DNA from 4 places in the Pseudomonas sp. EA_35y_Pfl2_R111 genome. Region 2 is predicted to be linked to each of the others. Evidence: predicted binding sites of a transcription regulator. Region 2 holds the regulator's gene; each other region holds the start of a gene.

The links. The regulator FliA, encoded in region 2, starts transcription of late flagellar genes. The targets are predictions, from matches to a motif close to CTAAAGTTTNNNNNNNNNNNGCCGNTAA.
Region 1: the regulator FliA is predicted to act here: its motif matches at 5,289-5,316, upstream of AACY25_RS12005 (flagellar protein MotY).
Region 3: the regulator FliA is predicted to act here: its motif matches at 2,779-2,806, upstream of AACY25_RS05055 (methyl-accepting chemotaxis protein).
Region 4: the regulator FliA is predicted to act here: its motif matches at 2,724-2,751, upstream of flgM (flagellar biosynthesis anti-sigma factor FlgM).

What each region holds. Positions count from the first base shown of each region.
Region 1 covers NZ_CAXAOM010000002.1:718,541-725,825, forward strand. Annotated here, with positions in the region: gene AACY25_RS11970 (RnfABCDGE type electron transport complex subunit D) at 1-17, shown strand, start outside; gene rsxG (electron transport complex subunit RsxG) at 47-661, shown strand; gene AACY25_RS11980 (electron transport complex subunit E) at 654-1,367, shown strand; gene nth (endonuclease III) at 1,364-2,002, shown strand; gene AACY25_RS11990 (PA3496 family putative envelope integrity protein) at 2,253-2,432, shown strand; gene gloA (lactoylglutathione lyase) at 2,502-2,894, opposite strand; gene AACY25_RS12000 (argininosuccinate synthase) at 2,989-4,206, opposite strand; gene AACY25_RS12005 (flagellar protein MotY) at 4,338-5,255, opposite strand; gene pyrC (dihydroorotase) at 5,462-6,508, shown strand; gene rnt (ribonuclease T) at 6,505-7,176, shown strand; gene AACY25_RS12020 (NAD-glutamate dehydrogenase) at 7,273-7,285, opposite strand, start outside.
Region 2 covers NZ_CAXAOM010000002.1:837,865-845,149, forward strand. Annotated here, with positions in the region: gene AACY25_RS12530 (chemotaxis protein CheA) at 1-1,411, opposite strand, end outside; gene AACY25_RS12535 (protein phosphatase CheZ) at 1,423-2,211, opposite strand; gene AACY25_RS12540 (chemotaxis response regulator CheY) at 2,231-2,605, opposite strand; gene fliA (RNA polymerase sigma factor FliA) at 2,703-3,449, opposite strand; gene fleN (flagellar synthesis regulator FleN) at 3,446-4,276, opposite strand; gene flhF (flagellar biosynthesis protein FlhF) at 4,354-5,655, opposite strand; gene flhA (flagellar biosynthesis protein FlhA) at 5,671-7,285, opposite strand, start outside.
Region 3 covers NZ_CAXAOM010000001.1:1,036,579-1,043,863, forward strand. Annotated here, with positions in the region: gene AACY25_RS05040 (di-heme oxidoreductase family protein) at 1-548, shown strand, start outside; gene AACY25_RS05045 (imelysin family protein) at 559-1,620, shown strand; gene AACY25_RS05050 (DUF1513 domain-containing protein) at 1,630-2,739, shown strand; gene AACY25_RS05055 (methyl-accepting chemotaxis protein) at 2,933-4,558, shown strand; gene AACY25_RS05060 (efflux RND transporter periplasmic adaptor subunit) at 4,749-5,879, shown strand; gene AACY25_RS05065 (multidrug efflux RND transporter permease subunit) at 5,906-7,285, shown strand, end outside.
Region 4 covers NZ_CAXAOM010000001.1:610,828-618,112, reverse strand. Annotated here, with positions in the region: gene AACY25_RS03120 (TIGR04283 family arsenosugar biosynthesis glycosyltransferase) at 1-342, shown strand, start outside; gene AACY25_RS03115 (TIGR04282 family arsenosugar biosynthesis glycosyltransferase) at 339-950, shown strand; gene AACY25_RS03110 (flagellar brake protein) at 953-1,702, opposite strand; gene AACY25_RS03105 (flagella synthesis protein FlgN) at 1,784-2,251, opposite strand; gene flgM (flagellar biosynthesis anti-sigma factor FlgM) at 2,337-2,684, opposite strand; gene flgA (flagellar basal body P-ring formation chaperone FlgA) at 2,842-3,600, opposite strand; gene AACY25_RS03090 (chemotaxis protein CheV) at 3,674-4,606, shown strand; gene cheR (protein-glutamate O-methyltransferase CheR) at 4,651-5,478, shown strand; gene AACY25_RS03080 (transglycosylase domain-containing protein) at 5,535-7,285, opposite strand, start outside.

The sequences.
Region 1 (7,285 bases), 120 kb from region 2:
TCAAGTTGGGAGAATAACCGTGGCCCTGCCTGAAATTAGCCGTTCGATGCTGAAGAACGCCCTGGTGCTCGGGCTGTTTGCCATCGCCACCGTGGGCCTGGTGGCCGTGCTGCAACAAGCGACGGCCGGGCGCATTGCCAACGCCGAACGCGAAGCCCAGGTGCGCGCCCTGAGCGAAATCCTGCCGCAGGGCAGCTACGACAATCATCTGCTGGATAACAGCATTCAGCTGCACGACGCTCTGCTTGGCAGTAAATCGCCACAGACCGCCTATATCGCCCTGAAAAACGGCAAACCCAGCGCGGTGATCCTGCGCGCTACCGCGCCGGACGGTTACAGCGGTGCGATCCATTTGCTGATCGGCATCCACGCAGATGGCCGCCTGGCCGGCGTGCGCGTCCTCGGCCATCGGGAAACCCCAGGCCTGGGCGACAAGATCGAGCTGGCCAAGAGCGCCTGGATTCACAGCTTCGACGGCAAGTCATTGAGCAATCCCGGCGAGGATGGCTGGGCGGTGAAGAAAGATCGTGGCGAATTCGACCAGTTTGCCGGCGCCACCATCACCCCGCGTGCAGTGGTCAAGGCGGTACACAAGGCCCTGCAGTATTTCGATGCCAATCAAGAGCAGCTGTTCACAGCCCTGGTGAAGTCCAATGGCTAGTCCGAGCTACCGCGAAATCACCCTTAACGGCCTGTGGAAGAACAACCCCGCGCTGGTGCAACTGCTCGGCCTCTGCCCACTGCTCGGAGTAAGCAATTCAGCGGTCAACGCCCTCGGCCTGGCGCTGGCCAGTGCTGTGGTACTGATCTGCTCTGGCACCGCGGTGTCGTTGGTACGCGGCGTGGTTAACACCGCCGTACGCCTACCCGCCTTTGTGATGATCATTGCCGCACTGACCACCTGCATCGAGCTGCTGATGCAGGCGTTCACCTACGAGCTGTACCAGATTCTCGGCATCTTTATCCCGCTGATCACCACCAACTGCGTGATCCTTGGCCGTGCCGATGGCTTTGCCGCGAAGAATGACCCAGCGCGCGCGGCCTACGACGGCCTGATGATGGGTCTGGGCTTCGGCGTAGTGCTGGTGATGATCGGCGCCCTACGCGAACTGCTGGGCACCGGTGCGGTATTTGCCAACATGCACCTGCTGTTCGGCCCTATCGCCGCCAACTGGCAGCTGACGCTGATCTCCGAGTACCAGGGCTTCCTGCTGGCCATCCTGCCGCCAGGCGCCTTTATCGTGCTGGGCCTGCTGATCGCCTGCAAAAACCGCGTGGACGAAGTGCTGGCCGAGCGAGCCAAGGCGCAGCAGGTTGATGCTCCAGTGCAGAGCCGCCGCGTGCGGGTGACCGGAGTGATCGAGTGAACGCCGCAAAGCGCTACGAGATCTTCCGCCGCCTGCATGAAGACAACCCCGAGCCGAAGACCGAGCTGGCCTACAGTTCGCCGTTCGAGCTGCTGGTAGCGGTCACCCTGTCCGCCCAGGCCACCGACGTCAGCGTCAACAAGGCCACCGCCAAGCTATTCCCGGTCGCCAACACCCCGGAGGCGATCTACGCGCTGGGCGTGGAGGGGCTGAGCGGATATATCAAGACCATCGGCCTGTACAACAGCAAGGCGAAGAATGTTATCGAGGCCTGTCGCATCCTGATCGAGAAACATGGCAGTCAGGTACCAGATAACCGCGAAGACCTCGAAGCCCTGCCCGGCGTCGGACGCAAGACCGCCAACGTGGTGCTTAACACCGCGTTCCGCCAGCTGGCCATGGCGGTGGATACGCATATTTTCCGCGTCAGCAACCGCACCGGCATCGCTCCCGGAAAGAATGTGGTGGAAGTGGAAAACAAGCTGATGAAGTTTGTGCCCAAGGAATTTCTTCTCGATTCACACCACTGGCTGATCCTGCACGGCCGCTATGTGTGCCAGGCGCGCAAGCCGCGCTGCGGCAGCTGCCGCATCGAAGATCTGTGCGAATACAAACAGAAAACCTCCGACGATTGAGCCGCTATTCAGCCGCTCAATAAGCTGATTGAAAAAATCTTTTTTACCCGCCCAGGTTTTGCCGCTATAAGGTGCGCAAATCAGGTTGTGTGAAAACGTAGCGAGCGAAGGTCAGGCAAGGCGGAAACAGGCGAACTCGCGGAGTTTACGAGCTGTAAATGAGCAGTGTGAGCCTGTTTCCAACGCAGCATGACCGAGCGCAGTAGTTTTTCACAGCAGCTGAATGGCCCTGGTAGCCTGGAGTGAATTTATGAGCACTGACAAAGAAGAACTTGAGCTCGACGAAGATTTTGTTGCCGAAGAAGCGGATGAAGCCGAAGCGCCGGTAGAGGTTGCCAAGACCAACCTGACCAAACGCCGGATCATCGACAACTTCCTCGAAGAGCGCCGCTTGCACAAGCAATTGGCCGAATACGACTTCGACCTTTAACGTTGTCGCGAGCAAAAAAAGCCCCGCTACGCAGCGGGGCTTTTTTTGCTCAGCAATAAGCAGCGGACCCTAATCGGCGCGCGATGGCGACAACAGCTCAATCTTGTAGCCGTCCGGATCCTCGACAAACGCCAGAATGCTGGTGCCGTGCTTCATCGGCCCTGGCTCGCGGGTGATCTTGCCGCCGCGGGTGCGAATGTCTTCGCAGGCCTTGTACACATCGGCCACTTCCAAGGCGACATGGCCATAGCCAGTGCCCAGCTCGTAACTGTCCACACCCCAGTTATGGGTCAGCTCAATCACGCTGTTATGTGCCTCATCTCCATAACCGACGAAGGCCAGGGTGAACTGCCCTTCTGGATAGTCTTTGCGGCGTAGCAAGGTCATACCCAGGACTTCGGTGTAGAACGCGATGGATTTATCCATATCGCCGACGCGCAGCATGGTGTGCAGCAGTCTCATCAGATGTCTCCTCATCGTTGCCCATGTTACGGGCTTATAAATGCAAACCCCGGCTTATGGCCGGGGTTTGGTGTGGCTCAGGAGCTCAAGTCTATCAGAGCATCTTGCGCCCTTTGCCCGCAGCGATGCGCATGCGCAAGGCGTTGAGCTTAATGAAGCCGCCAGCGTCCGCCTGGTTGTAAGCGCCGCCATCTTCTTCGAAGGTGGCGATATTGGCGTCGAACAGCGAGTCATCGGACTTACGACCGGTGATGATCACGTTACCCTTGTACAGTTTCATGCGCACCACACCATTCACGTTGGTCTGGGAAGCGTCGATCATCTGTTGCAGCATCAGACGCTCAGGGCTCCACCAGAAACCGTTGTAGATCAGGCTGGCGTACTTGGGCATCAGCTCGTCTTTCAGATGAGCAACTTCGCGATCCAGGGTGATCGACTCAATGGCGCGGTGGCCCTTGAGCATGATGGTGCCACCAGGGGTCTCGTAGCAGCCACGGGACTTCATGCCGACAAAGCGGTTCTCGACGATATCCAGACGACCGATACCGTTCTCACCGCCGATGCGGTTCAGCTCAGCCAGTACGGTGGCTGGGCTCATTTCCTTGCCGTCGATAGCAACGATGTCGCCCTTACGGTAAGTCAGCTCGATGTAGGTCGGTGCATCCGGCGCGGCCTCAGGGGAGACAGTCCATTTCCACATGTCTTCTTCGTGCTCGGTCCAGGTGTCTTCCAGCACACCGCCTTCATAGGAGATGTGCAGCAGGTTGGCATCCATGGAATATGGCGATTTCTTCTTGCCGTGACGCTCGATCGGGATGGCGTGCTTCTCGGCGTAGTCCATCAGCTTCTCGCGCGACAGCAGGTCCCACTCGCGCCACGGGGCGATGACTTTTACGCCTGGCTTGAGCGCGTAGGCACCCAGTTCGAAACGCACTTGGTCGTTACCCTTGCCGGTGGCGCCGTGGGAGATGGCGTCGGCACCGGTCTCGTTGGCGATTTCGATCAAGCGCTTGGCTATCAGCGGACGGGCGATGGAAGTGCCCAGCAGGTATTCGCCTTCGTAGACGGTGTTGGCACGGAACATCGGGTAGACGAAATCACGCACGAATTCTTCGCGCAGGTCGTCAATGTAAATTTCCTTAACGCCCATGGCCTTGGCCTTGGCGCGTGCCGGCTCGACTTCCTCACCCTGGCCGAGGTCTGCGGTGAAGGTCACCACTTCGCAGTTATAAGTATCTTGCAGCCACTTGAGGATCACGGAAGTGTCCAGGCCACCGGAATATGCCAGGACTACCTTGTTTACGTCGGCCATGCCATCAACTCCACGGGGTTGTGCGGGAAAACCGACGATTCTACTGCCCATGCCGCCTGATTTACAGAGGCGCGACAGCTTGTGACGATCAAGCGACGGATAATTGTTGAACAACTGACGAATAGCAGGTGCTAGGAGGTAGCGGCTGGGGCAGTCGCTTCAGGGGCCGGAGCAGGTGCTGGCGGCACTGCTGATTCCGGCACCCGATCTAGAAGAATGGTTACCCGGCGATTCTTCGCGCGGTTGGCTTCATTGGTGTTCGGCGCCACCGGATAGCGCTCACCATGGAAGCGCATGGTGATCTGCTCGGCAGGAATACCACTGGCCTTGAGGTACTCCATCACGGCCAGCGCGCGACGACGCGACAGGTCGCGATTGGTCAGCCGATTGCCGCTATTGTCGGCATGGCCATCGAGCTGGATTCGATTGACGCTGGGGTCGGCCTTGAGAAAGCTCAGGATGATGTCCAGCTTGGCCTGAGCCAGCGGGTCCAGATCGATACCACCACCCGGAAAGCCCACCTGGCTCTTGCGTACCTGATCGAAATTCACCGGCAGAAGTTTGGCCGTGCAATCCAGATAATCGTTGTATGCCTTGCCGAATTTGGCTGGCAGCAAGCGAACTTCAACCGCATCACCGCCCATCGCCGCACGATGCCTCACCAGCGGGCTGCGGCCTTCCAGGAGGCCGGTGAGCAAGCGCGTGCCCTGCTCCTGAGAACTGTTGAACAGTACCTCGGCCGGCACCACGCTGACCGAACCCAGATTGATATCACCGCGCCCCGGCTGCCAGGGCGCAGCGGCCGCCAGCAAGGTTGCATTGCCGGCACCCAGCCAGCGTTCACGGGCTTTCAGGCTAAAAGTCACCTGCTCGCCGGCCCGGCGCACAAACACCCCGGAACCGAAATCGGTGATCGGCTGCGACAGGCGGCACTCGAACTGATCGCCATCGACCTGCCATTCGATCTTCTCCAGACGCGTCTGGAAACTGATGGCAAGGACGGGCTGGCTTGCCAGCAGGCAAAGCACCGCGAGTGAATAGGGTCGCACGACAGACTCCAGGTAATACGGCTTACCCTCTGTCTATCGGTGACGGTCGAGAAAACTTGAGCCGCCATATGCGGCTAGTGCTGAGACGGCATCAGCTACTTGCGGGTCCAGCCATCCGGCTTTGCCCGCCGAGCGAGCTTTCAGCGTGCCGCCACGGGGCTTTTCCGGTAGCATTCTCGCCACGTTTCGCCCGCCTGGAAGCTTCCATGACTGACCGCCTTACCCTGCTGCGTCCCGACGACTGGCACATCCACCTGCGCGACGGCGGCGTTCTGCCGCACACCGTCGGCGATGTAGCCCGCACCTTCGGCCGCGCCATCATCATGCCCAACCTGGTACCGCCGGTGCGCAACGCCAGCGAAGCCGACGCCTATCGCCAGCGCATTCTCGATGCCCGCCCTGCCGGTAGCCGCTTCGAGCCGCTGATGGTGCTGTACCTCACCGACCTGACTCAGCCTGAAGATGTGCGCACGGCTAAAGCCTCGGGCTTCGTACATGCGGCCAAGCTCTACCCGGCGGGTGCAACCACCAACTCCGATTCCGGCGTGACCAGTATCGACAAGATTTTCCCGGTGCTCGAAGCCATGGCCGAAGTCGGTCTGCCGCTGCTGGTGCACGGTGAAGTGACGCGCAGCGAGATCGATGTGTTCGACCGCGAAAAGGTCTTTATCGGTGAACACCTGAGCCGTGTGGTAGAACGCTTCCCAACCCTGAAAGTGGTGTTCGAACACATCACCACCCGTGATGCGGTGGAGTTTGTGCAAGGCGCTTCGGCCAACGTCGGCGCCACCATCACCGCCCACCACCTGCTCTACAACCGTAACCACATGCTGGTTGGTGGTATTCGTCCGCACTTCTATTGCCTGCCGATCCTCAAGCGCAACACCCACCAGGAAGCCCTGCTGGATGCGGCCACCAGTGGCAGTGCCAAGTTCTTCCTCGGCACCGACTCAGCGCCACATGCCCAGCACGCCAAAGAAGCCGCCTGTGGCTGTGCCGGCTGCTACACCGCCTACGCCGCCATCGAGTTGTATGCCGAAGCCTTCGAGCAACGTAATGCCCTGGATAAGCTGGAAGCCTTCGCCAGCCTCAATGGCGCCGACTTCTACGGCCTACCGCGCAACACCGACAGCATCACCCTGATTCGCGAAGACTGGACCGCCCCGGCGAGCCTACCGCTAGGCGAACTGTCGGTTATTCCTTTGCGTGCGGGTGAAACCCTACGCTGGCGCCTGCTGGAGGCAAACGCGTGAGCGAAGACCTGTACGAAGACGAACTAGAGAGCTCTAACTCCGGCCCGCGCCACCCTATGGCGGCGCGCTTTCGCGGTTACCTGCCGGTGGTCGTGGATGTGGAAACCGGTGGTTTCAACAGCGCCACCGATGCCCTGCTGGAAATCGCGGCCACCACCATTGGCATGGACGAAGGCGGTTTCCTTTATCCAGAGCACACCCAGTTCTTCCGCATCGAGCCATTCGAGGGTGCCAATATCGAGCAGGCGGCGCTGGACTTTACCGGCATCAAACTCGATCACCCGTTACGCATGGCCGTCACCGAAGAGCACGCGTTGACAGAAATTTTCCGCAGCCTGCGCAAATCGCTGAAATCCAACAGCTGCAAGCGGGCGATCCTGGTCGGCCACAACAGCAGCTTCGACCTGGGCTTTCTCAATGCTGCAGTGAACCGTACCGGCATCAAGCGCAACCCGTTCCACCCGTTCTCCAGCTTCGACACCGCCACCCTGGCGGGCCTCGCCTATGGCCAGACCGTACTGGCCAAAGCCTGCCAAGCCGCCGGCATCGACTTCGACGGCAAGGAAGCACACTCGGCCCGTTACGACACCGAGAAGACTGCCGAATTGTTCTGCGGCATCGTCAATCGGTGGAAAGAGATGGGCGGCTGGATGGACTTCGATGACTGACCTGCCCTTGTAGCGCAAAGCAGTCATCCATATAAAAGCCCCGCATCTGCGGGGCTTTTATATGCAACAGCGCAGGTCAAACCTGCGCTGCTTCTATCAGGCGCTTTGC
Region 2 (7,285 bases):
GCATTTCAATACCGTGATCGACCGCGTTGCGAACCAAGTGCACCAGCGGATCTGCGAGGGCCTCGACCAGGTTCTTGTCGAGGTCAGTTTCTTCGCCGACCAGCTCCAAGTTGATCTCTTTCTTGAGCTGGCGCGCCAAGTCACGAACCAGACGCGGAAAGCGCCCGAAGACCTTCTTAATCGGCTGCATGCGGGTTTTCATCACCGCGGTTTGCAGATCAGCGGTGACCACATCCAGGTTGGATACCGCCTTGGACATGGCCTCATCGCCACTACTGGCGCCCAGGCGCACCAGGCGGTTCCGCACCAGCACCAGCTCGCCGACCATATTCATGATTTCATCCAGCCGCGCAGTATCGACCCGCACAGTGGTTTCCGCTTCGCTGGGCGGGGCAGCCTTTTCAGCTGCCGGGGCGGCAGCAGGTGCCTTGGCCGGTTCTACCTTGGCAGCAGGTTTTGCCGCGGGTTTAGGGGCGGCCTTGGCTGGTTCCGCCGGTTTAGCGGCAGGTGCTGGCGCCACGGGCTTGATCGCCTCAGGCTCGACAAATTTGCCTTTGCCGTGCAGCTGATCAAGCAGTGCTTCGAACTCATCGTCGGTGATATCACCGCTCGGCGCGGCAGCTGATTCAGCCTTGGCCGCTGGTGCTGCAGGCGCCGCCACAGCAGGTGGCACAAACTGGCCTTTGCCATGCAACTGATCGAGCAGCGACTCAAACTCATCATCGGTGATTTCATCGCCGGCAGCTGCTGTTGCCACTGGCGCAGCAGCAACAGACGCGGCAGGTGTCGCAGCCACGTCTGGCGCTACGAACTGGCCTTTTCCATGCAGCTGGTCAAGCAGGGACTCGAATTCATCATCGGTAATCTCATCACTGCGGGCAGCGCTGGGAGCTTGCGCCGGAGCCTCATCCAGGGCGCCCAGCAGTTGCTCGAATTCACTGTCAGTGATATCGCCAGTAGGCTGTTCAACCTCGGGGTCAGGCTCAGCGTGCGCTTCAGCAGGCGCAGCCTCCTCAGCACCTGCCGGCTCAGCCAGGCGCGCCAGAGCGGCCAGCAGCTCAGGTGTGGCAGGGGTCAGATCGGTACGCTCACGCACCTCAGTAAACATGCTATTAACGGCATCCAGTGCTTCCAGCACCACATCCATCAACGCGGAGTCGACGCGCCGTTCACCCTTACGCAGGATGTCGAAGACGTTTTCTGCGATATGGCAGCATTCCACCAGCTCATTGAGCTGGAGAAAACCGGCACCACCTTTGACGGTATGAAACCCGCGAAAAATAGCGTTGAGCAGATTCATGTCGTCCGGGCGGCTTTCCAGCTCTACCAGCTGCTCGGACAGTAGTTCAAGAATCTCGCCGGCCTCTACCAGGAAGTCCTGGAGGATTTCTTCATCGGCGCCGAAGCTCATAAGACGTGCTCCTAAAATCCCAGGCTGGAAAGCAGGTCGTCGACATCATCCTGATTGGATGCGACGTCTTCACGCTTATCGGCATGAATCTGCGGACCTTCACCACGGGAAGGCTCTTTTTGTTTTTCTTGTTCGGCGCGGAGCAACTCATGGTTGTGCTCAATGCCAGCGAACTGGTCTACCTGGCTGGCCATCAGCACCAGTTTCAGCAGATTGCTTTCCACTTCGGTCACCAACTGGGTTACGCGCTTGATCACCTGCCCGGTCAGATCCTGATAGTCCTGAGCCAGGAGAATATCGTTGAGGTGACCCGATATCTTGGCGCCGTCACGCTCGCTGCGCGCGAGAAACAACTCAACACGCTTGGCCAATTCACGAAAGCCATCGGCGCTCATCTCGCGGCGCATAAAGCGCCCCCAATCAGCGCTCAAACTCTGCGCCTCATCGCTGAGGTCATTGACCAGTGGTGCGCTCTGCTCGACTAAGTCCATGGTGCGATTGGCCGCTTTCTCGGTCATCGTCACGACGTAATTCAGGCGTTCGGTGGCATCGGTGATTTGCGAGACCTCTGTGGCATGTGGCACACGGGGGTCGAGCTGGAAGTTGACAATGGCGTTGTGCAGCTCACGGGTCAGCTTGCCGACTTCGTGGTACAGGCCACGATCACGCGCTTTATTGAGCTCATGTATTAGCTGTACCGCTTCACCAAAGTTGCCTTGTTCCAGGCTATCTACCAGTTGGCGAGCGTTGTGCTTCAGGGACGACTCAAGATCACCCTGAGCGGAATCGTTATGTTCCATAGCAACCTCATGGCAGACATCAGCCGTTGACGCGTTCGAAGATTTTTTCAATCTTCTCTTTCAGTACCTGGGCAGTGAACGGTTTGACTACATAACCGTTAACCCCAGCCTGGGCTGCTTCGATGATCTGATCGCGCTTAGCTTCAGCGGTTACCATCAGCACCGGCAGGGTTTTCAGGCGCTCATCCGCACGCACGGCGCGCAGCAGGTCGATACCCGTCATGCCGGGCATGTTCCAGTCCGTCACCAAGAAATCGAAACTGCCGCTCTGCAGCATGGGCAGCGCGGTAACGCCATCATCGGCTTCTGCGGTGTTGGTGAACCCCAAGTCACGCAGGAGGTTCTTGATGATCCGTCGCATCGTTGAAAAGTCATCAACGATGAGGATTTTCATGTTCTTGTCCAAGTCGACCTCCGTACAGTCCCAAACGCACCCAGCACCCTGTGTGCGCTTTTAATCGTGAAACCGGCCTAGCATTAGCGAGTACAACTCAATGTGCGCGCCACTCGCCCAAACGAGCGCGTAAACGAGCGGCACACTGACTGTGTAGTTGGCTTACACGTGATTCGCTAACCCCCAACACCTCACCGATCTCTTTAAGATTCAATTCTTCATCGTAATATAGCGCTAACACTAGGCGCTCGCGCTCCGGCAGGTTGGCAATGGCATCTGCCAGGGCCGCCTGAAAGCGTTCATCTTCCAGATCACGAGAAGGTTCGAGGTGGTTGCTGCCAGCGTCTTCACCCAGCCCACCGTGCTCGCCGTCCTGCAACAGGTCGTCGAAACTGAATAGGCGGCTGCCTAAAGTGTCGCCAAGAATGCCGTAGTAATCCTCGAGACTCAATTGGAGTTCGGCCGCAACCTCTTGATCTTTAGCGTCTCTGCCGGTTCTGGCCTCAATTTTTCTAATCGCGTCGCTGACCATACGGCTATTGCGATGCACTGAGCGTGGGGCCCAGTCGCCTTTACGCACCTCATCCAGCATGGAGCCGCGAATGCGAATACCGGCGAAGGTCTCAAAACTGGCGCCTTTACTGGAGTCGTATTTTTTTGACGCTTCGAGCAAGCCGATCATCCCGGCCTGGATCAAGTCGTCGACCTGCACATTGGCCGGCAAGCGCGCCAACAGGTGATAGGCGATGCGTTTGACCAAGGGCGCGTAGCGCTCGATCAATTGATGTTGGGAGTCCTGCGCCTGCGCCTTGCTATACATACGAAGTCCAGAAGCTGCTGTCATATGGCCGTGTCTGCGGTCGGTTGCTGCACCAGACGCTCAACGAAAAACTCCAAATGACCACGCGGATTGGCCGGTAATGGCCAGGCATCGACTTTTTGGGCTATCGCCTTGAACGCCAGCGCGCACTTCGAACGCGGGAAGGCTTCATAAACCGCGCGCTGTTTCTGCACGGCCTTGCGCACTGACTCGTCATAAGGAACTGCACCTACGTACTGCAGGGCAACGTCGAGAAAGCGGTCAGTGACTTTAGTCAGCTTAGCAAAGAGGTTACGACCTTCCTGCGGGCTATGAGCCATGTTGGCCAATACCCGGAAACGGTTCATGCCGTGATCGCGGTTGAGCAGTTTGATCAGCGCATAGGCGTCGGTAATCGACGTTGGCTCATCACACACCACCACCAATACTTCCTGAGCGGCGCGCACGAAGCTGACCACGCCATCACCGATACCCGCGGCGGTGTCGATGATCAGCACATCGAGGTTGTCACTGATATCGCTGAACGCCTGGATCAGCCCAGCATGCTGCATGGGCGACAGCTGCACCATGCTTTGAATGCCAGACGCTGCCGGCACGATACGAACGCCACCGGGGCCCTGAAGCAGCACATCGCGCAGCTCACATTCACCACTGATAACGTCTTCCAGGGTGCGTTTGGCGCTCAGACCAAGCAGCACATCGACGTTGGCCAAGCCCAAGTCGGCGTCCATCAGCATCACCCGGCGGCCAAGGTCAGCCAGGGCCAATGCCAGGTTCACCGACACATTGGTCTTACCGACGCCACCTTTGCCGCCGGTCACCGCAATCACCTGAACGGGATGCATACCCATATTTCTACACACCTTGTCTAACTTCGACTGGAGCCACTTGGCCGGCTAAGCGCGGTTTAGTTCCAACAGCATGGCGCTTAACTGACGCGTCGTGCGGGTTGCTGGTAAAGGCCGGCAAACATCTCCGCCATCGTATCCTCGCTTGGATCTTGATTGGCCTGCAGCCCCACGGCCCGACTAACCAATTGATGACTGCGCGGAACTTGCAAATCATCGGGAATGCGTGGCCCATCAGTAAGATAGGCTACCGGTAGACGCTGGCTAATAGCCAGTCCTAAAACCTCGCCCAGACTCGTCGCCTCATCCGCTTTGGTCAGAATGCAGCCAGACAAGCCGCAGCGCTTATAACTATGGTAGGCGGCTTTCAGCACTTGGCTCTGGCTGGTAGCGGCCATCACCAGATAATTTTTAGCGTTGACACCACGACTGGCCAGCGTTTCCAGTTGCATGCGCAGCGCCGGATCATTGGCTGGTAAGCCGGCAGTATCAATCAGCACCACGCGCTTGCGTGCTAATGGGGCCAGGGCCTGGGTCAATGACTGACCGGGGTCGACCAGGGTTACCGGGACGTTGAGAATGCGCCCTAGGGTCTTGAGTTGCTCTTGGGCACCAATGCGGTAACTGTCCAGGCTGACCAGGGCAATATGCTGCGCGCCGTATTTGAGCACGTAACGCGCGGCCAGCTTGGCCAGGGTGGTGGTCTTGCCCATGCCGGCCGGGCCCACCAAGGCGATCACACCGCCCTCATCCATCGGTTCCTGCTTCGGCGTTTTGATTGCATGAGCCAGGTGCGCGAGCAACATGCGCCACGCCTGACGAGGTTCGGTCACGCCGCTGACACGCTCCAGCAGCGCCTTCGACAATTCGGCCGACAGCCCCATGCGTTGCAGGCGACGCCACAGATTGGCCTGCTGCGGGCGGCGGGTCTGCAATTGGCCCCAGGCAATCGAACCCAGCTGCACTTCAATCAATTCGCGCAGACCGTGCAGTTCAAAACGCATGGCATCCAGCGCGCGCTGATCGGTGGCCGCAGCAGGCGCCGCCTGCGATTTACGCATCACGGCAGCCAAACTGTCGGCCGGCATGCTGTCGGCAGCGCCAAACAGCTGGCGGTCCTTGCCGGCATCTACCTGGGTGCGGGTGGTCAGCTCGGCCTGGGCCGTGGCGATTTTTGCCTGGGTCTTGCGCAACTCGGCTTCCAGCGCCGGGTTGGGCTGGCGAGCCGGTGCAGCAGGCACCTGATAATCCAGCGCGGCGGTCAGTTCGACACCACCGGCGACCCGACGATTGCCAATGATCGAGGCGTCGGCACCCAACTCATCACGCACCAGCTTCATGGCGGTACGCATATCGGCGGCGAAAAAGCGTTTGACCTGCATGGCCTGTAACCTCGGTTAGTTCTGCCCCACCGTCGCAACGATGGTGACCTGCTTGTTATCCGGAATTTCCTGGTATGCCAGTACATGGATACTCGGAACCGCCAGCCGCGCGAATCGCGAGAGCATCGCCCGGACCGGACCGGCCACCAGCAGTATCACTGGCTTGCCGAGCATTTCCTGGCGCTGCGCCGCCTCCACCAGGGAACGCTGCAGCTTCTCCGCCATGCCAGGCTCCAGGAGGATGCCCTCCTCGGAGCCTTGACCGGCCTTCTGAAGACTGTTGAGCAATATCTGTTCCAACCTGGGTTCCAGGGTGATCACAGGTAGCTCAAGCTCTAGTCCCACAATGCTTTGCACGATTGCGCGGGCCAACGCGACGCGTACAGCTGCCACCATCGCGGCGGGATCTTGACTCTTCACCGCGACATTGGCGATGGCTTCGGCAATGGTGCGGATATCGCGCACCGGCACCTGCTCCTGCAGCAAGCTCTGTAACACCTTGAGCAGGGTCGACAGGGAAATCATCCCCGGCACCAGCTCCTCGGCAAGCTTCGGCGAACTCTTGGCCAGCAGTTGCATCAACTGCTGCACTTCCTCATGCCCAAGCAGCTCATGAGCATGCTTGTGCAGCACTTGGTTGAGATGGGTGGCAACCACGGTGCTAGCGTCAACCACGGTGTAGCCGAGGGACTGCGCCTGATCGCGCTGGGTCGGGTCGATCCACACCGCTTCCAGGCCAAATGCCGGGTCTTTGGCGGCGATGCCGTTGAGCGGACCGAACACCTGACCTGGATTGATCGCCAGTTCACGGTCCGGATACACCTCGGCCTCGGCCACGCTGACGCCCATCAGGGTCAGGCGATAGGCATTAGGCTGCAGATCGAGGTTGTCGCGGATATGCACCGAGGGCATCAAAAAACCCATCTCTTGGGAGAGCTTCTTACGCACCCCCTTGATCCGCGCCAGCAGCTGACCACCCTGGTTACGGTCAACCAGCGGAATCAGGCGGTAGCCCACTTCCAGGCCGACCATATCCACCGGCGTTACGTCATCCCAACCCAGTTCCTTAACCTCTTGGGCCTTCTGCGCGGGCAACAGTTCCTGCTGGCGCTGCACTTCCTTGATCTCATTTTCTTTGGTCGCACGTTGCTTGTTGGCAATCCAGTACGCGGCGCCGGCCGCCACCAGGCCCAGGCTGATAAAGGAGAAATGCGGCATGCCAGGCACCAGGCCCATGGCAATCATCACCGCCGCCGTTACGGCCAGCGCACGTGGCGAGGCAAACATCTGCCGATTGACTTGGGCGCCCATGTCTTCCGAGCTGGAAACCCGCGTCACCATGATCGCCGCAGCAGTCGACAGCAGCAGCGAAGGAATCTGCGCCACCAGGCCGTCGCCGATGGTCAGCAAGGTGTAGATGCGCCCTGCGTCAACGAAACTCAGGTCATGTTGAAAGATGCCGATGGCAATGCCGCCGATCAGGTTGATGAACAGAATCAGCAAGCCGGCAATCGCATCGCCGCGCACGAACTTACTGGCACCGTCCATCGAACCGTAAAAGTCGGCCTCTTGGGACACTTCGCTGCGGCGTTTCTTGGCTTCAGCCTGATCGATCAGGCCGGCGTTCAAG
Region 3 (7,285 bases), on a different contig from region 2:
TTGCCCATGACAATTGCACAATGGCGCAAACCGACTGTGGCAACGCACCCCACGGCGGCGAGCCCGAGGTCAGCGACAACATCCTTGCCAGCGTGCTGTTTTACACCCGCAATCTCGGCGTGCCGGCAAGACGCGGCGCCGATACGCCGCAGGTGCTCGCCGGCAAAAACCTGTTCCACCAGACCGGCTGCCAGGGCTGCCATACCCCGCAATTCACCACCGCTGCCGATACTGCCGAGCCTGAATTGGCCAATCAGCTGATTCGCCCCTATACCGACCTCCTGCTGCACGACATGGGCGAAGGCCTGGCAGACAACCGCCCGGAATTTCTCGCCAGCGGCAGTGAGTGGCGCACCCCGCCGCTGTGGGGCATCGGCCTGACGGAAACGGTCAACGGCCATACCCAGTTCCTGCATGACGGTCGCGCGCGCAACCTGCTGGAGGCCATCCTCTGGCACGGCGGTGAGGCCGAGGCGGCCAAGCAGCAGGTGCTGACTTTCAATGCCGACGAGCGCGACGCGCTGTTGGCGTTTCTGAATTCGTTGTAAGGAGCCGCAGATGATCCGCTCACCCCTCACGCTCGCCCTGCTTAGCCTCACGCTCACTGCCTGCAGCCCAAGCAATCCGCAGCAGCAGGTCAGCCGCGCGCTTACCGATGGCGTGTTACTGCCGATTTACAGTGCCTGGAGCGAAGCTGACCGACAGCTGGCCGTCAGCGGCCAAGCTTTCTGCAGCGGACAACAGAGTCTGACCGACGCCCGCCTGGCATTCAGCAGCGCGCAAAGCGCCTGGGCCGCCGTGCAACCGGTGGCCTTCGGCCCGCTAGCCGAAGGCAACCGCGCCTGGCAGGTACAGTTCTGGCCGGACAAGAAGAACCTCGTGGCGCGTCAGGTCGAGGCGCTGGTCAACAGCAAGCCCGAGCTGACCCCAGCCGATCTGGATAAATCCAGCGTCGTGGTGCAGGGCCTGACCGCCTATGAATACCTGCTGTTCGACCCAGCCATCGACCTGGGCGTCGCCGAACAGAAAGCCCGCTACTGCCCGCTGATCGTCGCCATCGGCCAGCACCAGCAAGCGCTGGCCGCCGATGTGCTGAGACAGTGGCAAGCCAAAGACGGTATGGCCGCGCTGCTCAAGGACTTCCCCAACGCCCGCTACGCCGAAGCCCCGGAAGCAGTTGCAGAACTGCTGCGCACCCAGGTCAGCGCCCTCGACGGACTGAAGAAAAAGCTCGGCACGCCACTCGGCCGCCAGAGCAAAGGCCAGCCGCAGCCCTACCAGGCCGAAGCCTGGCGCAGCAAGGCCAGCCTGGCCAACCTCGCCGCCAGCCTGGCCAGTGCCGAACGCATCTGGCTGGGTGCCGAGCAGAATGGCATTCAAGCACTGCTCGACAGTGATCAAGACGCACTGAAACAACGTATTAATGCCGCCTACAGCGACACCCGCCAGCGCCTGGCCGCGGCCCAGCGCCCGCTCGGCGAACTGCTTAGCGACGAAGCCGGTCGTGTTGAGGTCAATGCGCTATATGACAGCCTGAATGTTTTGCATCGCCTGCATGAGTCCGAGCTGGCCAAGACCCTGGGCATCCAACTGGGCTTTAACGCCCATGACGGTGACTGAAGCATGCAGATCAATCGCCGCGCCTTTCTCGGGCTGAGCATCGCTGCTGTTGCCGCTACGGCAGCGGCCGCCGGCGCTTACGGCGGCTGGACGTTGATGCACAACAGCGCGCAGCCGCTACTGCTATCGGCGCGCAACGACAGCGCCGGCAAGCACTTCGCAGTGGGTTATAGGCTGGATGGCAGCCAGGTATTTGCCACCCAGGTCAGCGAGCGCTGCCACGATGTGATTGGCCATCCGTTTCTGCCGATGGCACTGTTTGTCGGCCGCCGCCCGAGCACCCAGAGCTACCTGATCGACACCCGTGACGGCCGCCTGCTGCAGACCCTGAATTCACCCAACCAGCGCCACTTCTATGGCCATGCGGTGTTCCATAAGGACGGCGAATGGCTGTACGCCACCGAGAACGACACCTCTGACCCCGGTCGCGGCGTACTCGGTGTCTATCGCCTGCAAGGTGAACAGTTGCTGCGCAGCAGCGAACTGTCGACCCACGGCATCGGGCCGCACCAGCTACTCTGGCTGCCAGACGGTGAAACCCTGGCGGTGGCCAACGGCGGCATCCGCACCGAGGCCGACAGCCGGGTGGAAATGAACCTTGATGCCATGCAGTCCAGCCTGGTGCTGCTGCGCCGCGACGGCAGCCTGATCAGCCAGGAGCAGCTGCCCGAACGGATGAACAGCGTGCGGCATATGGCCGTAGCCAGCGACGGCACCCTGGTCAGCGGTCAGCAATATATGGGCGAGGCCAGCGATGTGGTGCCACTGCTGGCGATCAAACGCCCCGGCCAGCCCTTCCAGCACTTCCCGGTAGCCGAGGCACAGCGCCAGTTGATGAGCCAGTACACCGCCAGCGTGGCGATCCACAGCGAGCGGCGTCTGCTAGCGTTGACCGCACCGCGCGGCAACCGGGTGTTTATCTGGGATCTGGACAGTGCCGAGCTACGCCTGGATGCGTCCCTGGCCGACTGCGCCGGCGTTGGCGCGGTAGCCGAAGGCTTTGTGGTCAGCAGTGGCGTCGGCCGTTGCCGCTTATATGACTGCCGCAGCGCCGAGATCAGCAGCCTGCCGCTACAACTCCCCGCAGGCCTGTGGGACAACCACCTGCGCCTGGCCTAGACCGCCCCACCGCTGAATCTGTAACACGCCTGCGGCACGTTAAAGAACGCTGCCGCAGAGCCGATCTATACTCCTAGCGAGCCGCTGCTTCTCGGCAATCCGGCCCAGCTGATACCAGTCGATAGGGATCTTCGCAGTTCGGGCGCGTTCAGCGTCACTGGCATCCCGCCTCCCACACTCAGGGGTATGACCCATGTTTCTGCAAAAATCCTTGCGCGCGCAAATCCTCGCCCTGCTCGGCGGCAGCCTGGCGCTGATTCTGGTCACGGCACTGGCCTGCTTCAGCTTCCTTTCCAACGGCATGCAGTCCTATCGGGGCCTACTTGAAGGACCGTTGGCGGCTTCGACGCTGATCGAATCGACCAACCTGAACTTCAAGACCCAAGTGCAGGAATGGAAGAACGTGCTGCTGCGTGGCAGCGACAAAGCCCAACTGGACAAATACTGGAGCCAGTTTGAAACGCAGGAGCGCAAGGTGCAGGACTTACTGGGCAAATTGAGCGAACTGGCCAGCGCCGACCGTGCACTGAAAACCAAGGTCGACGCGCTGCGCAGTGAGCATCAGACACTCGGCGCCAATTACCGCAAGGGCCGTGATGCTTTTGTCGCCGCCGGTGGTGACGCTGCGGTCGGCGACAAGGCAGTCTCCGGCATTGACCGCAACACCACGCAGCAGTTGGAGGCACTGTCCAGCGAACTGCATGAGCAGAGCCTGGAGCAGGCCAACCTGATCAACGCCTCGGCAGATCGCACCATTACCTTCGGCACCCTGCTGATGCTCGGCGCTACCGTGGTGATCGCGTTGTTCAGCCTATGGCTGATCAACCGCAACCTGATCAATCCAATCCGCGAGCTGATCGAGCATATTGCGCAACTTAGCCAGGGTAATTTCGGTAAGCGCGTCGACTCCACCCGCCAGGACGAGCTGGGTAATCTGGCCGTTGCCGCGAATATTCTGCGCGACTTCCTCTCCGACACCTTTACCCGCTTGAAACGCAGCACGGCGGACCTGGACATCGCCAGTGGCGAACTCAACTCCATCGCCACCCTGATGGCCCAGGGCACACGCGAACAGTTCTCGCGTACCGATCAGGTCGCCACTGCCATGCACGAAATGTCCGCCACCGCTCAGGAAGTCGCACGCCACGCTGCCGAAGCCGCCGGCGCGGCCGATGCTGCCGATAGCGCGGCGCGTCAGGGCGAAACGGTGATGCAGGCGACCATCAAAACCATTACCGATATTCGCGGCGAAATCAGCAACACCTCGGAGGTGATTCGCCGCCTGGAAGCCGATAGCGGGCGCATCGGCAAGGTACTGGAAGTAATTCGCGGCATCGCCGAGCAAACCAACCTGCTGGCGCTCAATGCCGCCATTGAGGCTGCCCGCGCCGGCGAACAAGGCCGCGGTTTTGCCGTAGTCGCGGACGAGGTGCGCACCCTGGCGCAGCGTACCGCCGAGTCCACCGCAGAAATCCACCAGATCATCGACACCGTACAAACCGGCGCGGTGAATGCGGTACGCGCCATTGAAAGCGGTCAGCAGCGCAGCGAGGAAGGCGTGACTCAGGTCACCGAGGCCGGCGCGACGCTGCAGCTGATCACCAGCGCGGTGGAAGCGATCCGCGATATGAACAGGCAGATCGCCACCGCCGCCGAAGAGCAGACCTCCGTGGCCGAAGACATCTCGCGCAACCTTACCGAGATCACCGCCATCGCCACCGCCAACCAGGAGAACGTGCAGCGCACCGAAAGCGCCGGGCAAAACCTGCAAGTCCTCTCTGGCCAACTCAACGAAGTGACCCAACGCCTGAGTGCCTGAGCAGCACAGCGCAACACACAAAATGCCAGCTTATGCTGGCATTTTGCTTAAAAAGCACTTGATCAATCAGGCAACTTTTGCACAACAACATTTTGCAAATGCGAATCTTTGACAGGCCTTGGCGCGCGGTCTAAGGTGCCCCTCTTGCCTATTCCCAGGCTATTCAACCGCCTTGCCAAGGAACCGGAATATGTTGCTCCGCCGCATGCTGATCATGCTCGGCGCAGTACTCGTCGTGGTACTCGCCCTCGCCGCCTACAAAGGCTTTTCCATCTACCAACAAGTGCAGATGTTCTCGGCACCGCAGCCCGCCATCAGCGTCGATGCCGCAACGGCAGAAGAACGCCCGTGGCAGGGTCGCCTGCCAGCCATCGGTACGCTCAAGGCTTTCCAGGGCGTTGACCTGACCGTGGAGGTCGGCGGCACCGTACAACAGGTGCTGTTCCGCTCTGGCGAGCAGGTCACCCCGCAGCAACCGCTGATTCAGATGAACAGCGACGTTGAACAGGCCAGCCTGGCCACCGCCGAAGCTGAACTGGGCCTAGCCCGCGTCGAATTCGAGCGCGGCCGCAGCCTGGTCAACCGCCAGAGCATTTCGAAAAGCGAGTTTGACCGCCTGTCCGCCAGCCTGCAAAAGGCCAACGCCAGCGTTGCTCAACTGAAAGCCATGTTGGCGAAGAAGCGCATCAATGCACCGTTTGCCGGCACCATCGGCATCCGTCAGGTCGACGTCGGGGACTACCTATCCTCGGGCACCACCATCGCCACCCTGCAGGACCTGAGCAAGCTCTACGTCGACTTCTTCCTGCCAGAACAGGCGGTGCCCAAACTGGCCATCGGCGAGCGTGTGCGTTTCAGCGTGGCGGCTTACCCGAACGAGGTGTTCGAGGGCGAAATCGTTGCGATCAACCCCAAGGTCGAAGACACCACCCGCAACGTGCAGGTGCGCGCCATGCTGGTCAACTCGGACAACAAACTGCTGCCCGGCATGTTCGCCAACCTGGAAGTGCTGTTGCCCGGCGAGCAGAACCTGATTGTCGTCCCGGAAACCGCCATCACCTACACCCTGTATGGCAACTCGGTATACGTGATCGGCGAGAAAAAAGCTGACGAAGGCCAGCCGGTCAAAGACGACAAAGACCAGGCCGAGCTGGTAGTCGAACGCCGCTTTGTCGAAACCGGTGAGCGCCGCGACGGCCAAGTGGTGATTAACAAAGGTCTGCAGGCCGGTGAGCAGGTGGTGTCCGCCGGCCAGCTGAAGCTGGATAGCGGCGCCCACGTCAGCATCGCCAATGCCCAGGCCAAGCCGAGCGCCGAGTAAACGCGCAGGCGTAAAGGAATATATTTATGGCTTTTACTGATCCCTTTATCCGTCGCCCGGTATTGGCGACTGTGGTCAGTCTGTTGATCATCCTGCTTGGCTTCCAGGCATTCAGCAAACTGACCATCCGCCAATACCCGCAGATGGAAAACGCCCTGATCACGGTGACCACGGCCTACCCCGGGGCCAATGCCGAAACCATCCAGGGCTATATCACCCAGCCGCTGCAGCAGAGCCTGGCCAGCGCCGACGGCATCGACTACATGACCTCGGTGAGCCGGCAGAACGTGTCGATCATTTCGATCTATGCGCGTATCGGCGCGAACAGCGACCGCTTGTTCACCGAACTGCTGGCCAAGGCCAACGAGGTGAAGAACCAGCTGCCGCAGGACGCCGAAGACCCGGTGCTGAGCAAGGAGGCCGCCGACTCCACGGCGCTGATGTACATCAGCTTCTACAGCCAGGAGCTGAGCAACCCGCAGATTACCGACTACCTGTCGCGGGTGATCCAGCCCAAGCTGGCCACCCTGCCCGGCATGGCTGAGGCCGAGATTCTCGGCAATCAAGTGTTTGCCATGCGCCTGTGGCTCGACCCGGTGAAGATGGGTGCTTATGGCGTGACCGCCAGCGATGTGAATGACGCGGTGCGCAAATACAACTTCCTCGCAGCTGCGGGTGAAGTAAAAGGCGAATACGTGGTCACCAGCATCAACGCCGAAACCGACCTGAAGTCGGCCGAGGCCTTCGCTGCCATCCCGCTGAAGACCGTGGGCGACAGCCGCGTGCTGATCCGCGATGTGGCGCGGGTGGAAATGGGTGCGGAAAGCTACGACTCGATCAGCTCCTTCGATGGCACACCCTCGGTGTACATCGCCATCAAGGGCACGCCGGGGGCCAACCCGCTGGACGTGATCAAGGAAGTGCGCAAGGTTTTGCCGGACCTGGAAGCGCAGCTGCCGCCGAACCTGAAAGTCTCCATCGCCTATGACGCCACGCTGTTTATCCAGGCCTCGATCGACGAAGTGGTGAAGACCCTCGGCGAAGCAGTGCTGATCGTCATCGTGGTGGTGTTCCTGTTCCTCGGCGCGTTCCGCTCGGTGCTGATCCCGGTGATCACCATCCCGCTGTCGATGATCGGCGTGATGTTCTTTATGCAGCTGATGGGCTACTCGATCAATCTGCTAACTCTGCTGGCCATGGTGTTGGCCATCGGTCTGGTGGTGGACGACGCCATCGTCGTGGTGGAGAACATCCACCGGCATATCGAGGAAGGCAAAACGCCGTTCGATGCAGCCATCGAGGGCGCGCGCGAGATCGCCGTACCGGTGGTGTCGATGACCATCACCCTGGCGGCGGTGTACGCGCCTATCGGCTTCCTGGAAGGCCTTACCGGCGCGCTATTCAAG
Region 4 (7,285 bases), on a different contig from region 2:
GGCCTGGCATTACGGCTGATTGGCGCGATGATCAATCTGCGTTCGCGCCTTAGCGGAATAGCTTCTGGCGATCAGGGAGTATTTGTTGTCCGGCAGCGATTCGAGGCTTTGGGTGGTTATGCGCCGATTCCGTTAATGGAAGATTTGCACCTTTGTCGCCGTTTGAAAGTGCTGGCATGGCCGCGCTGTCTGCGCCCGCCGCTTGTAACGTCTAGCCGGCGCTGGGAGCAGAATGGAATCTGGCGTACCGTGGTGCTGATGTGGTGTTTGCGGCTGGCCTATTACTGTGGCGTCAGCCCGGAAAAACTCGCTCGTCAGTACCGTCGAGGGTCGCTGCTATGAATCTGTCGATCTCATTGCATATGCTCGCTCGAGCACCCGTACCGGGTCGGGTAAAGACACGGTTGATCCCGGCATTGGGGGCGCAGGGTGCTTGTGATTTGCAGCGGCTGTTGCTGGAGCGCGCCTTGCAGTTACCGGCTTATGGCTTTAGCGAGCGCTTTCTCTGGCTGGATGATTTGCCGGATGCTGGTTTGCAGCAGCTGGCGCAAAACCTCGGCTGGACGCTGGTAGAGCAACCGGCTGGCGATCTGGGTGAGCGTATGCGCCGTATTGCCACGCTGGGATTGGCCGAAAGCGATGCAGTAATTCTGATCGGTAATGACTGCCCGGCGCTTGATGGCAGTTATCTGCAGGCGGCGTGCGATGCATTGCAGAAGCAGCCCGTGGTGATCGGTCCGGCCGAAGATGGCGGTTATGTGCTGCTAGGATTGCGTCGCATGACCGCCAGCTTGTTCAGCGATATGCCGTGGGGCACGGAGCGGGTCTTCGCTATAACGCTGCAACGCCTGCAGCAGCTGGGCTGGCGTCCGGCGCTGCTGACTACGTTGTGGGATGTGGATCGGCCTGAGGATCTGTCACGCCTGGCGGCGTTGGATATCCTTATCTGACGCTAGAACAGCCCGTCGCTTTCAACGCGGCGCGCTTCACGTTGTAGCTGGTAGACGAAGCGTTCGACCAATCGCTGTTCCTGGCCGTTGATGCGATGGAAACGTGCGCCGACAAAGGTGGTGTCGACCTTCTCCTCGTACTGCACATGACGCATTTCAATGGCAGTGGTCATGGCACCGAAAGGAAATCTTGCAGTAAAGCGCTCGTATACTTGGCCAGCTTGCAGGCTGCTGCTGATATTGCCCGGGAAGCGTAATTTGCAGCCGGTTGCCGAGATGTCCAGCAATAGCCCAGGTAGGGCGGCGCGCAGCTTATCGCCGGCCAGCTCGACTTTGATCAGCTCAGCCTGTTTAAGCGGGGCGCGGAATGCGCTGCGCCGTTGGTGATAGGTCACCTCAAGCGGCATCGGGCTAAAGTAGCAGCGCGCGCCTTCATGCTCGGCGATACGCACGTTCTCTTCGCATTTCCAGGCTACACGCACACCTTCATGAAACGCCTCGACATTGAAGGCTTCGCCGTTGGCCAGGTAGCGCTCGCCGTCACTTGGCATCAGTTCATCGAGAATCAGCAGCTTCTTGTCGCGATCAACTTCGATCACGTAGCTCTGGAAGCGTTGGTTGCGTTCGTGGAAGGTGATGATCAGCGGGTCATGGTTTTGTTGCAGTTGGCGCAGGTTGGCAACTATTTCCACCGGTGCCTTGAGCACCTTGGGCGGCTGCGGGCCATCTTCCTGGCTAAAAGGACTGGACACGGTCCATAACTCTCCGAGCAAATGCTATGGCACTAGCATACTGGCAATGTGACAGTATGTCCCCTGTGCCTTTTATAGGTTTCAGGCCTGGCTGAGCGGGCGCTGCTGGCCGATTCTAGCGGCACTGCCGCGGCTGTCATAGAGGCTGGGCGTCTCGTTGCCACGTAGAATGCCGAGCATGCTCTGTGCTGAGGCGTGGCTGGAGCGAATCAATCGACCATTACGCAGGTTTGCCGCTTGGCAGCGTTCGAGCAGGGCATTGAGCTTATCGCCACGCTCAAGCAGCAGTTCACCCTGATTGGACTGTGCGGCAAGGGCTTGCAGCCCTTCGCGATTGGGGGCGAGGTTAAGGCTGGCGAGTACTTGGCTGCGCTCTTTGCCATGCTGGTCGAGTAGGGCCAGCAGCGGTAGTTTTTCCGCCAAAATGCCCTGCAGGCGGGGAAGGTCGCGATCATTCAGCGCTTGGAATTCGGTGTCGATCAATTCAAGCAACTGCTCGGCCGTGCCGATATCGTCGGTGAATAGTTCAAGCAGGTTTGTGTCATGCATTGCGGGCTCTTCGGGGTAATAAGCGATTCAAGGCATTGCTTGAAGCGTCTATTGGGCGACCATTTACCCCAGCGTAGCCCTGTGACTAGCGCTGGGACTCGAAATTAAGCAGTTTGCTAGCGACGCGCTGGCTATCAACTTGGTAGCTACCGTCTTCGATTGCCTGCTTGAGCTGGGCGACACGCTCTTTGTTTACGGTTGGCTGATCGCGCAGCTTCTCGCTGACTTTCTGCAACTGTTGGGCCTCACGGCTCAGTTGTACCGACTCGCCGCTTTTGCCGGCTTGTTGTGGCGCCTGCTCAGCAGATTTGGCCGCGGTTTCAGGTTGTTTGCTGCCGATGGCTTCGTTCTTGCCACCTGCCTGCGCACTGCCGGTCCGCCCCGAATTGGCTGGCGTTGCGGCATTGTTAAGCCGGTTGATGTCGATGACCATGATGCAAAACCTCGAACAGTATTTGGACGCTTGCCTAGCTTGTCGGCATTGCCTTGGAAAACTTTAGGGCAAAAATATCTGCGTCGGTTAACAGTCTAAACACAGTGTGGATAATCGTCAGCTCCACGAGCGCACAAAGTTAAGACAAGAAGCATCGCTACATTGCCACTTCAACTTGCCCAGGCCCGACCACGCGGGCTCTGATGACCCGATTCGAGCGTTGGTTGCGTACGCTGATCTGCTTGCCAATAGTGCCGTCTGATAGGGCTTCGCCCGGCATACGTACACTGATACCGCCACTGTGGGCGCTGATTACGACCTGGTCGCCTTTACGTATGGCTTCAGCTGCTTGCACATGGCTCGGCGTAAGCACTTGATCTGGCGATAGTGGGCGCGTCAATTTTTTGCCGATTGCCTGTCGCAGGGCAGTGAGATAGCCCTGGTTAAGCAGGCCAACATCGCGCTCCGCCAGTGCGATATCCATGTCCGTCACTATATTGTTGCGCTTCAGAGGACGACTGACGATCACCACCTCGCGGTATAGACGCACTTGCCCAGGCACGAACACTGTCCATGGAGCGGCGCCATCGCAGCGTACGCGCAACGTCACCCGGCCAATAGGCTCGGCAGGGCTTTCCAGAGTGGTAGTCAGAGGTTGTTCGCACAGCGGCAGGCGCAGGCGTGGGTCGAGCCGGTTGATTTGAATCTCATGGCGGCCAGCGATGTTGCTACGCTGTAAATAATCGCTCACCGCTTGCTCAAGAAAAACCTCGCCAGCGCCGATAAGTTGTTCAGGCCGCGTGGCGTTGGCGGTTACCAAGGCGCTATAGCCGAGTGCCAGCAAAGCGGGTACAACTGCCAGCCAGTAGCGGCATTTTGCCATTGAGTGTCGGTTAGTTGTCGTTTCAATGTTCATATGGGTTAGATAGCAAGGCGCGTGCCGCCTGCTACGCTGACAGCAATCTGTTACTCAAATAAGGAGTTTGGGTATGGCCGGTGTGATGGATTCGGTTAACCAGCGAACTCAGTTGGTTGGACAGAATCGTTTGGAGTTGTTGCTGTTTCGTTTGAACAGCAACCAGCTGTATGGGATCAACGTATTCAAGGTGAAAGAGGTGCTGCAATGCCCCAAGCTCACCATCATGCCGAAATCCAGTCCGGTCGTTCGCGGTGTCGCTAATATCCGCGGCGGTACTATCCCGATTCTTGATCTGTCCATGGCCACCGGCAGCGCGCCGCTGGCTAATATCGACAACAGCTTTGTCATCATCACTGAATACAACACCAAGGTTCAGGGCTTTCTGGTGCAATCGGTCGAGCGCATCGTCAATATGAACTGGGAGTCGATTCATCCACCACCCAAGGGCACCGGCCGCGACCATTATCTGACGGCGGTAACCCACCTGGACGACAAGATGGTCGAGATCATCGATGTCGAGAAGATTCTGGCCGAGGTGGCGCCGACATCCGAAGTTATTTCCGAAGGTGTTCTCACTGCTGAGACCCAGGCACGTGCGGTGAGTATGCGCGTGCTGACCTGCGACGATTCCTCGGTGGCGCGCAAGCAGGTCACCCGCTGCCTGGAGACTGTCGGTGTGGAGGTCGTGGCGCTGAACGACGGACGTCAGGCGCTGGACTATCTGAAGGCAATGGTTGAAGAAGGCAAAAATCCCGCAAATGAATTCTTGATGCTGATTTCCGACATTGAGATGCCGGAAATGGATGGCTACACGCTTACCGCAGAGATCCGCGCTGATCCGCGCATGCAAAAGCTGCACATCATCCTGCATACTTCGTTATCGGGCGTGTTCAACCAGGCCATGGTGAAAAAGGTGGGCGCAGATGATTTTCTCGCCAAGTTTCGCCCGGATGACTTGGCGGCACGAGTAGCTGACCGCATCAATATCGCGGCAGGGGACTGAGGGCTTGGCCCTCAGTGAATCATATGTTTGTCGAGGCCTCGCGAGTGTCTACAGGTAATTTGGATTTCGAGCAGTTCCGGACTTTCCTGGAAAAAGCCTGCGGCATCCTGCTTGGCACCAACAAGCAGTATCTGGTTTCCAGTCGGCTCAACAAGTTGATGGAGCAGAACAGCATCAAGACTCTGGGTGAGTTGGTGCAGCGCATGCAGACCCAGCCGCGCAGTGGGTTGCGTGAGCAGGTGGTCGATGCCATGACGACCAATGAAACCCTGTGGTTTCGCGACACTTATCCCTTTGAAGTGCTGAAAAACCGTGTGCTGCCGGAGATGATCAAGGCAAGCCCTGGTCAGCGCCTGCGCATCTGGTCGGCGGCTTGTTCCTCGGGGCAGGAACCCTATTCACTGTCGATGACCATCGATGAGTTCGAGAAGACCAATATCGGTCAGCTCAAGGGCGGTTTGCAGATTGTTGCCACCGACCTTTCGCCAACCATGTTGATCAACTGCAAGTCCGGTGAGTACGACAGCCTGGCAATGGGCCGCGGTCTTTCTCAGGAGCGTCTGCAGCGCTATTTTGACCCGAAAGGGCCGGGGCGCTGGGTGGTCAAACCGGCGATTCGTAGTCGTATCGAGTTCCGTCCGCTGAACCTGCTGGACAGTTACGCCAGCCTGGGCAAGTTCGATGTGGTGTTCTGCCGTAACGTGCTGATTTACTTCTCAGCCGAGGTGAAAAAGGACATCCTCACGCGCATTCACGCCATGTTGAAACCGGGTGGTTATCTGTTCCTGGGTGCTTCTGAAGCGCTCAATGGTCTGCCTAACCACTACCAGATGGTGCAGTGCAGCCCTGGGATTATCTATAAAGCGAAGTAATAGTCGTAAGTATCAAAAAACGGGAGGCTATTAGCCTCCCGTTTTTTATTGCGGCCTTACAAGTTACTGGCCTGGACCGCTGGCGTAGGAGGCAGGCATTTACTGTAGGTATCCGGCTCAAGGTAGGGCTGCAGAATGGGCGCCATGCCCTTGAGTACCTGCACCGGTAGCGCCGAGGTGAAACGAAAGCTTTCTGCAGCGCGGCCGGGGACGAATGCGGTGAGGGTGCCGTAGTGGCGTGAGCCGAGGTAGAAGACGAAGGTCGCGGTGCGGTTCATCGCTCGCGAGCTGAGCACTCGGCCACCAGCGCCAACGGTTTCGATGCGGTTATCGCCTGTGCCGGTTTTGCCACCGACCTTGAGCGGCTGGCCATCGGCCTGGGTAAAGCTGCCGAGCAAGCGTCGCGCGGTGCCGGTTTCAACCACATCGGCGAGCGCGCTGCGCAGCGCCGCTGCGACCTCAGAGGCCATGACTCGCTTGCCCTCGGTGTGGTCGCGGACTACCAGGGTGTCGTAGGGCGTATCAGCGGCAAAATGCAGGCTGTCGATGCGTGCGGTGGGCTGGCGAATGCCATCGTTCTGGATAATTCCCACCAGCTCGGCCAGCGCTGCCGGGCGGTCGCCGGAACTGCCAATGGCGGTGGCCAATGATGGCACCAGGTGGGCGAAGGGATAGCCGAGGTTTTGCCAGCGCCGATGAATATCGAGGAAGGCTTCCACCTCCAGCATGATACGGATCCGGCTGTCGCGTGCGCTCTTATGGCGGCTGCGGAACAGCCAGCCGTAGACTTTCTGGCGCTCGTCCTGGCTGGCGGCCACAGCATTGCTGAAGGTGGCTTGCGGTTGTTCGATCAGATAACCCAACAGCCACAGCTCAAGCGGGTGTACGCGGGCGATATAGCCCTGGTCCGGCAGGTCGTAGGCACCGGGACCGTAGCGCTTATAGAGCTCGGCGATGCGCTTATCGCTGAGTTTTTCCTGGGGCAGGTACTTGCGCAGGAAGGCGGCGAAACTGGCTTCGTCGGCATGTGGCATCAGGTAGCGGTGCACGGCGGCGAGGCGCACCGAGGTGTGGCGCAGGCCATTGAGAAAGGTATCCAGGCGCTGTTGTTCAGGCTGGCCCTGGTACTTGCGCCAGAAACGCAGCAGGAAAGTAGTGCCTTCGCGGTCGGCGAAATCTTGCAGATAGGCCTGGCGGCGCGGGTCATTGTCGTCCTTGAGCAGTTCGGCGCTGTTGTCCTGGCCCTGATAGGTGCTGTAGCGCACCAGATCACGCATCAGGCGGATGAAGGGCAGATTGAGCGACTCCCGCAGTGCTTCGCGCATGCTGGCGATGCGCTGATTATCCTCGCGGCGGAAGTTGGCGAAGGTGTGGATGCCGCCGCCAGTGAAGAAGCGCTCGCCAGGGTTGGCCGAGTATTTGCGCTCCAGCGCGGCGTCGAGCATGGCCGGCAGGCTCGCGTTGGGGGTGCTCTGCAGGTAACTGATAGCCCAGCGGGTGAGGTTGTCCTGGGCGTTGACCGCGCGTAATTCGCTGGCGCTCCGCCCCGCGTGGCGCTGGTGCAGTTCGGCAATGATTTCCAGATAGGTGGCCAGCACCCTGAGCTTGGCGGTGGAACCCAGTTCCAGCTTGCTGCCTTCATTGATGTCGAACGGCTGGTCGGTGCTGTCGGTCTGCACCCGCACCACGCTGCCGTTACTGGTGCGCTCGAACAGGGTGAAGCTATAGCGCACGTCGGCGGTTTTTTCCGGGGACAGCAAACGTTCGCCAAACAGACCGATCTGCCCGGCAAAGTCCGGGTCGGCTA